Regions from separate parts of the Kitasatospora sp. NPDC085464 genome, predicted to be linked through region 2. Evidence: riboswitches for the same ligand, from Rfam matches in the RefSeq annotation. Region 2 holds a riboswitch; the other holds the start of a gene.

Region 1 (3,506 bases), on a different contig from region 2:
GGCCGGGCGCGAGCAGCCGCGCGTCGCCGCGGAACTTGTTGACGAACCAGCCCGCCACGTGCCGCTGGTCCTCCGCGGACAGCAGCGCCAGCGTGCCGTACATCGCCGCGAACACCCCGCCCCGGTCGATGTCCCCGACCACCACCACCGGCAGCCCGGCGGCCGTGGCGAGGCCCATGTTGGCGATGTCGCGGTCGCGCAGGTTGATCTCGGCGGGCGATCCGGCGCCCTCGCAGACGACCACCTCGTAGCGGCTGCGCAGATCGGCCAGGCACTCCAGGGCGCGTTCCAGCAGGACGGGCTTGCGCTCGCGGTAGTCCAGCGCGCCCACCTCGGCGACCGGCCTGCCCAGCAGCACCACCTGGCTGCGGCCGTCCGCGCCGGGCTTCAGCAGCACCGGGTTCATCGCCGCCTCCGGCTCCACCCGGGCGGCCTGCGCCTGCATCGCCTGGGCGCGTCCGATCTCGGCGCCGTCGGCGGTGACGAAGGAGTTCAACGACATGTTCTGTGCCTTGAACGGCGCGACCCGCACGCCCTGGCGGGCCAACCAGCGGCAGATGCCGGCGGTGACCACGCTCTTGCCCGCGTCCGAGGTCGTCCCGGCGACCAGCAGCGCGTTCGTCATGCCCTTCCCCTCTTCCCACGGAGCGCGCGCAGCAGGACGTGCCCCGCGACCGTCGTACCCAGCGCCAGCGCGCCCACCCGCCGGGAGAGCGTGCAGGCCCGTTCGATGTCGTCGACCGTGACCGGCCGCAGCTCCCCGCCCAGCACCGGCCGGTGCTCGACGCGCTCGCCGTACTGCAGCGTCCCGCCCAGCCGCACGCCCACCGCGCCGGCGAACGCCGACTCCGCCTGACCGGCGTTCGGGCTCGGGTGCGAGGAGCCGTCGCGCCGCCAGACCCGCCAGGCCGTCCGCGGCTGCGGGGCGGCGGCCACCGTCAGCAGGGCCGTCAGCCGGGCGCCGGGCCAGCCCGCCACGTCGTCCAGCCGGGCCGAGGCCCAGCCGAACCGGGCGTGGCGCGGCGAGCGGTGGCCCACCATGGCGTCCAGGGTGTTCACCGCGCGGAAGGCCAGCAGCCCGGGCGTGCCGGCCAGGGCGCCCCAGGCCAGGGCGTTCACCACGGCGTCGGCGGTGTTCTCGGCCACCGACTCGACCACCGCGCGGGCGATCTGCTGCTCGTCCAGCGCGCTCGGGTCCCGCCCGCACAGGTGCGGCAGCCGCTCCCGCGCGGCCCGCAGGTCGCCCTGCTGCAGCGAGCGGCCGATGGCGCGGGCCTCCCGGGTCAGCGAGGTGCCGCCGAGCACGGTCCAGGTCGCGGCCGCCGCCAGTGCGGCCCGGCCCAGCGGTCGCCGGCCGACGGTACGGTCCAGGGCCAGCGCGCCCGCCGCGACCGTACCCACGCACAGCGCCGTGTACCCGGCCCCGGCCGCCCGGTCGTCGCGCCACAGCCGCCGCTCCAGGCGGGTGGCGGCGCTGCCGAAGACGGCCACCGGGTGGCCCCGGCGCGGGTCGGCGAAGCGGGCGTCGGCGGCGTAGCCCACGACGGCGCCCACCGCGAACGCGGCGGCGCGGCCCCAGCGGCGGCCGGCCGCAGGACGGACGGTCACCGGCCGCACGCCGGAAGGCGGCTCATGGAGGGACAGCTCAACGAGAGGGAGTCCAGCGGAAGGCGACTCATCGAGAGGCGGCTCATCGGAAGGCGGCTCGGCGGAAGGCGGCTCGGCGGAAGGCAGCTCGGAGTCCGGCCGGGCGGGGCAGCCTGCATCGCGTGCGTGTCCTCACTCAGGGTCCGCGCCCTGGATCGACGTAGCGGGGGCGAGAGTCTCCTGGCTTCCGGGTCGGACGCACCCCCGGTGCCTTCCAGCGGCTTCTGACGGCCCGCCGTGGCGAGATTTCCGAGCGTGCTCCCCGGTGACAGTGGCGGGACCGCGCCGGACTCGCACCGGCTTCCTCTCCATGCCTCCGATTGGCCCCAGGATCCCATCACGCGGCCGAACCGGGAGTCAACCGAGGTCACGGAGGGGTTGGTCACACGGGACGGCGGCCGATGAGCTGTGGGATCGCCCAGCGCGGCACCGCCCCCGGGCCGGCCGCTTCGTGGGTTCGGTCGCTGGGGTCGCGCCGTGGTCCGCGCCTAGCGTTCGGTGGCATGCGTCGCAGAAAGCCCCTCGCCGCCCCCCCGGTGCCGTTCTCGCCCGCAGCCGCCCGCGCCCACCGGGCCGCCCTCGGCCTCACCCCCGATCAGGTCGCCGAGGGCCTGGCCGCGCACGGCGTACGGCTGCTGCCCGCCCACGTCCTCGCCTGGGAGAGCGGCGAGCTGCGCCCCGGCGAAGCGGAGTTCATCGCCCTCGCCCGCGCCCTCTGGTGCCCCGCCGCCCAGCTGATGGACACCCGTCCGGTCCGGTTGCGCGACCACCGCGTCGCCCGTGAGCTCGGCCAGGCGGCCGTCGCCGAGCGCACCGGCACCACCCTCGACTCCTACCGGCAGGCCGAACTGACCGACCGCTGGGAGGGCGACGAGGAACAGACCCGCGCCCTCGCCGACGTCCTCGGCCTCGGCCTGCCCGAACTCGTCGAGGCCACCGGCCGCGGGGAGGCGCTCGACCACCTCCTCCGCCAGTGCGTCACCGGCCGCTGGCAGCCCCACCTCCGCGCCCTCGCCCGCATCGTCCCCGCCCCCGCCGACACCCTCGCCGACGCCCTCGCCGCCCTCCACCAGGAGCACCACGTCCCCACCCACTGGGGCGCCACCACCCGCACCGCACCGCCCCCGGCCGCCGGATCCCTCACCCCCCGCTTCTGGCACCTCCTCGACACCGCGGGCACCACCGGGCCGACCGCGTAACAAGGGGGAGGCGGCCGGCCTCCGACGGCGGGTGCGGATCCGGAGGCCGTGCCCCGGACGGGTCAGCCCGGTGGCCGCGCGGGCGGGGCCCCGGTGGACTGGTGCACGAACACCGTCCGGTCCGAGACCAACAGAGCGGGGAACGATATGCGCTGGGGAACCGCTGCCGTCGTGGCGGCCGCCGCCGTCGGAACCGGGGCCGTCGTCCTGGTGATCGGCCGTCGGGCTTCCGAGCGGATGGTCCGTCCGGTGACCGCCGGGCGGGAGTCCGGGCGGGAGTCCGGGCCGGTCGTGGTCCGGAGCGTCGGCGCCGGGCGGGTCACCTTCACCCGCAGCCCGGAGAGCCTGCACCCCGGCTGCTGGGCGGTCGAGTGGGGCGACAACGGCCACGCCGTCGTGGAGGACGTCCTGCACAGCGACGAGCAGGGCGTCACCCGTCGGCTGGTCCGCGCCGACCAGGGCACGCTCACCCCCGGCACCGAGGTCCGTTTCACCCCCCGCGTCCACCTCGGCGACCCCACCCGGGCACTCGGCCTCGCCTACACCGACACCTCCGTTGACGGGGAACTCGGTGCGCTCCCCGCCTGGCACCTCGACGGCAAGCGCGGCACCTGGGTGATCCTCGTCCACGGCCCGGAGGCCGACCGTCAGCAGACCCTC
Region 2 (3,506 bases):
GAGTTCTTCTACAACCGCCGCAACTACGTCCACGAACTCGACACAGCCGCCGAGGAGTTGGCGAACTCCATCGAGCTGAGGCGCGGCGGGGTCAGGGAGGCGCTGACCGAACGGCTCGCCACCACGCACCGGGTCCGGATCGCCACCGGGGGCGGACAACTGCACCGGTACGACGAGCGGACCCGGACCCTGTACCTGTCGGACCGGCTGCGCCCCGGTCAGCAGGCCTTCCGGATGGCCACCCAGCTCGGCTACCTGGAACACGACTCCCTGCTGTCCGAACTCGCCGTCCAGGACAGTCCGGAGGGCTCCACCGCGTTCTCCCTCACCCGGATCGGGCTGGCCAACTACTTCGCCGCCGCCCTCGTCCTGCCGTACACCGCCTTCCACGCCCAGGCGGAGGCGGCGCGCTACGACATCGAGCACCTCGCCGACCACTTCGGCGTCGGCTACGAGACCGTCTGCCACCGCCTCAGCACCCTCCAGCGCTCAGGCCTGCGCGGCGTGCCGTTCTCGTTCGTCCGCGTCGACCGGGCCGGCAACGTCTCCAAGCGGCAGTCCGCCACGCCCTTCCACTTCTCCCGCACCGGCGGCACCTGCCCGCTGTGGAACGTCTACGACGCCTTCGCCTCACCCGGCCGGGTCCACGTCCAGGTCGCCGCCATGCCCGACGGCCGCCGCTACCTCTGGACCGCCCGCGCCGTCACCCGCTCACCCGGCGGCTGGGGCCGCCCCGGCAAGACCTTCGCCATCGGCCTCGGCTGCGAGATCCGCCACGCCGGACGGCTGGTGTACTCGGCCGGCCTCGCCCTCGGCGACGAGAGCGTCGCCACCCCGATCGGCCTCGGCTGCAAGGTCTGTGAACGTCCCGCCTGCCCCCAGCGCTCCGCCCCGGCCATCGGCCGTCCGCTGGCCGTCGACGAGCGCACCAGCACCTTCGTCCCCTACGCCGCGGTACCCGACCCCCGGAGCTGACGGCCGGAAACGGCGGCTCCGTCCTCGTCCCGGGAACGCCGGAGGCCGGTCGGGGCGACGTGGTGTCGTCTCGACCGGCCTCCGGTGTGGTGACGGTGGGACGGTGCGTGCCTCAGTGTGCGGAGGCGGCGGTCTCCGGGCTGGTCTCCGGCGTTGCGACGGCGGCCGCGGTCGCCGGCTTCGGGTTGAGGAGTCGTTCGGCGAGGTGGCCGAAGAGCAGTCCGAAGGAGGTCCAGAGGGTGAGCTGGATGGCGAGTGCGGCGAGGCGGAACTGCCAGAGGAGGGTGGCCGAGAAGTCCTCGGGGACCTCGTTGATGGCGGGCAGGAAGGCGTAGGCGAGGCCGATGGCCACGGCGAAGCCGAGGACGGCGACGACGGTGGCGTACCAGGTGCCCAGGCGTGGTGCGAGGCGCTTGCCGACGATCACCGCGGCGACCGCCAGCAGCACGCTGAGCGCCATCATCAGGAAGTACAGCGTGGTGCGCTTGCCGATGGTCTCCGGGTCGCCCACCGACGGCGGGTTGGCCGGGTACTTGAGGAACGGCACGACGTAGACCGCGACGAGTGCGACGCCGGACAGCAGGGCTGCGGCGGCGCGCGGGGAGAAGCGGCCGATGCGGCCGAGGGCGAAGCAGTAGGCGAGGGCGGCGATGCCGCCGAGGGCGACGCCGTAGAGGAGGATGCCGGTGGCCAGGCCCGCGGTGGACTGCAGGGAGCGGCTGACGATCTCCATCTCGGGTGCGCCGGGGGCGGCGTGGGCGTCCTCGTAGGCGATGGCTGCGTCCACGCGGGGTTCGCCGAGCAGGTAGGCGACGATGAGGGCGAGCAGGCCGGCGGCGAGGCCGGCGAGCATGCCGCGGACGAGCAGGGATCTGACGTTCACGGAGTTCACTGGTCTGTTTCCCCTGTTTTCCTGGTCAGTGGCAGGGGAAGCCGAGCAGGTGGCGGCCGTCGTGGACCCACTCGTGGACGTCTTCGCCGGAGATGAGGGAGGTGGCGCCCTGCTCGGCGCCGACGAAGTAGATCAGGGTCATCAGCAGGATGCCGAAGAAGACGGCCCAGGGCAGGATGGCCTTGACGGAGATGGGGGTGACCGCCGGGGCGGTGGGGGCTGCGGGGGCGATGGGGTGAGCCATGGCCGACCTCCTCTGGGAACACGCGTCCCGTTTCGGTGGAGCACGGACGGCAGGGCGGGTCTGACTCGCCGGGCCGAGGCGGGGGCCAGGGCTACGGCTTCACAGTGGCGCGACCGTGCCGGAGTCTCACCGGGCTTCCGCGCTCTGCCGTCTTCAGTTGTCGCAGGGACGGTACCGTGTCGCGAACGTCCGGCCAAGGGGCTTGACAGGGGGCTCACGGGCGCGCACCCGGCGCGTCGGACGGCGGGAGCACCGGTACGCACACGCGCGAAGGCCCAGTTCGGGGCAGGGAGGGGGACGGGTGACCGTCCGCGTGATCTTCATCGCACCGTCGATCGGAGCCGAACTGCGGGAGGCGAGATTCGGCGACGACGCCCCGCCGGAGGAGGCGGGCCTGGCCGCCGCCCGCGCGGCAGCCGCTGCGCTGCCCCCGGCGGCCCGTTCCTTCACCTCGCCCTCGGCGCGCTGCCGGCTGACCGCGGAGGCCCTCGGCCTCGCCGCCGAGCCGGCCGCGTCGCTGGCGGACCTGGACGTGGCCGCCTGGCGCGGGCAGCGACTGGAGGACGTCGCGGCCCGGGACCCGCAGGCGGTGTCGCGCTGGCTGACCGACCCGGAGGCGGCCCCGCACGGCGGGGAGTCGGTCACAGCGCTGTGCGCACGGGTGGGCGGCTGGCTGAACGGGCTGGCCGGGGACGGCGGGCGGGTCCTGGCGGTGGCCGAACCCGCGGTCGTCCGGGCCGCGGTGGTACGGGCGCTCGACCTGCCACCGACGGCGTTCTGGCGCCTCGACGTCCGGCCGCTGTCGGCCACCGAGCTGTCCGGCCGCGCTGGCCGCTGGAACCTGCTCTGCGGGACGGCTCTGATGCCGGTGTGACGGTGCCGTCGTGAGGGTGCGGGCAGGGTGCCGTCGGTGAGCGGCAGGACCAGTCGATCGGCTGTGGGCTACAGCGGCAGCTCGACCACCACGGGCCGGTGGTCCGAGACCGGCGTCCTCGGGGCCCGCGCCGGCAGGGACGGGTGCGGCCCGAGCCCGGTGGCGAGCACGTGGTCGAGCTGCACCAGGGGGCGGTGCGACGGGAAGGTGCGGACGCGGGCAAGGCGGCGCCAGCCCGGCCGGGCCGACAGACCGGCGGTCTGCGGCGTCGGAGTCGCGCGCGCCGGGGGAGTCGAGGGCGCCGACGGTGTCCAAGGCGTCGGCGGTGTCGAAGGCGTCGCGCGCTTCGACGGAGCGAGGAACTCGGCCGCGCCGAGGGTGGCCGCGGGGATCGCGCCGGGGATGTTGAAGTCGCCCAGCAGCACGTGCGGCCGGGGCAGGCCGGCGATCCAGCGGTGTACGGCGAGGAGTTGGCGGAGGTTCCACCCCGGGACGAACGACAGGTGCAGCGCCACCGCGGT

Evidence for each region. Region 2 has a riboswitch for cobalamin ahead of ACIGG8_RS08630 (CbtB-domain containing protein). Riboswitches for the same ligand answer to the same signal wherever they lie in the genome.
Region 1: another riboswitch for cobalamin. It lies ahead of ACIGG8_RS10120 (cobalamin biosynthesis protein); the one in region 2 lies ahead of ACIGG8_RS08630 (CbtB-domain containing protein).

What each region holds. Positions count from the first base shown of each region.
Region 1 is NZ_JBITTM010000009.1:79,707-83,212, reverse strand. Features, by position in the region: gene ACIGG8_RS10125 (cobyric acid synthase) at 1-625, opposite strand, end outside; gene ACIGG8_RS10120 (cobalamin biosynthesis protein) at 622-1,608, opposite strand; cobalamin riboswitch at 1,821-1,955, opposite strand; gene ACIGG8_RS10115 (helix-turn-helix domain-containing protein) at 2,151-2,846, shown strand; gene ACIGG8_RS10110 (alpha/beta hydrolase family protein) at 2,994-3,506, shown strand, end outside.
Region 2 is NZ_JBITTM010000007.1:233,059-236,564, forward strand. Features, by position in the region: gene ACIGG8_RS08620 (short-chain fatty acyl-CoA regulator family protein) at 1-975, shown strand, start outside; gene ACIGG8_RS08625 (CbtA family protein) at 1,088-1,867, opposite strand; gene ACIGG8_RS08630 (CbtB-domain containing protein) at 1,893-2,111, opposite strand; cobalamin riboswitch at 2,147-2,305, opposite strand; gene ACIGG8_RS08635 (histidine phosphatase family protein) at 2,413-2,985, shown strand; gene ACIGG8_RS08640 (endonuclease/exonuclease/phosphatase family protein) at 3,054-3,506, opposite strand, start outside.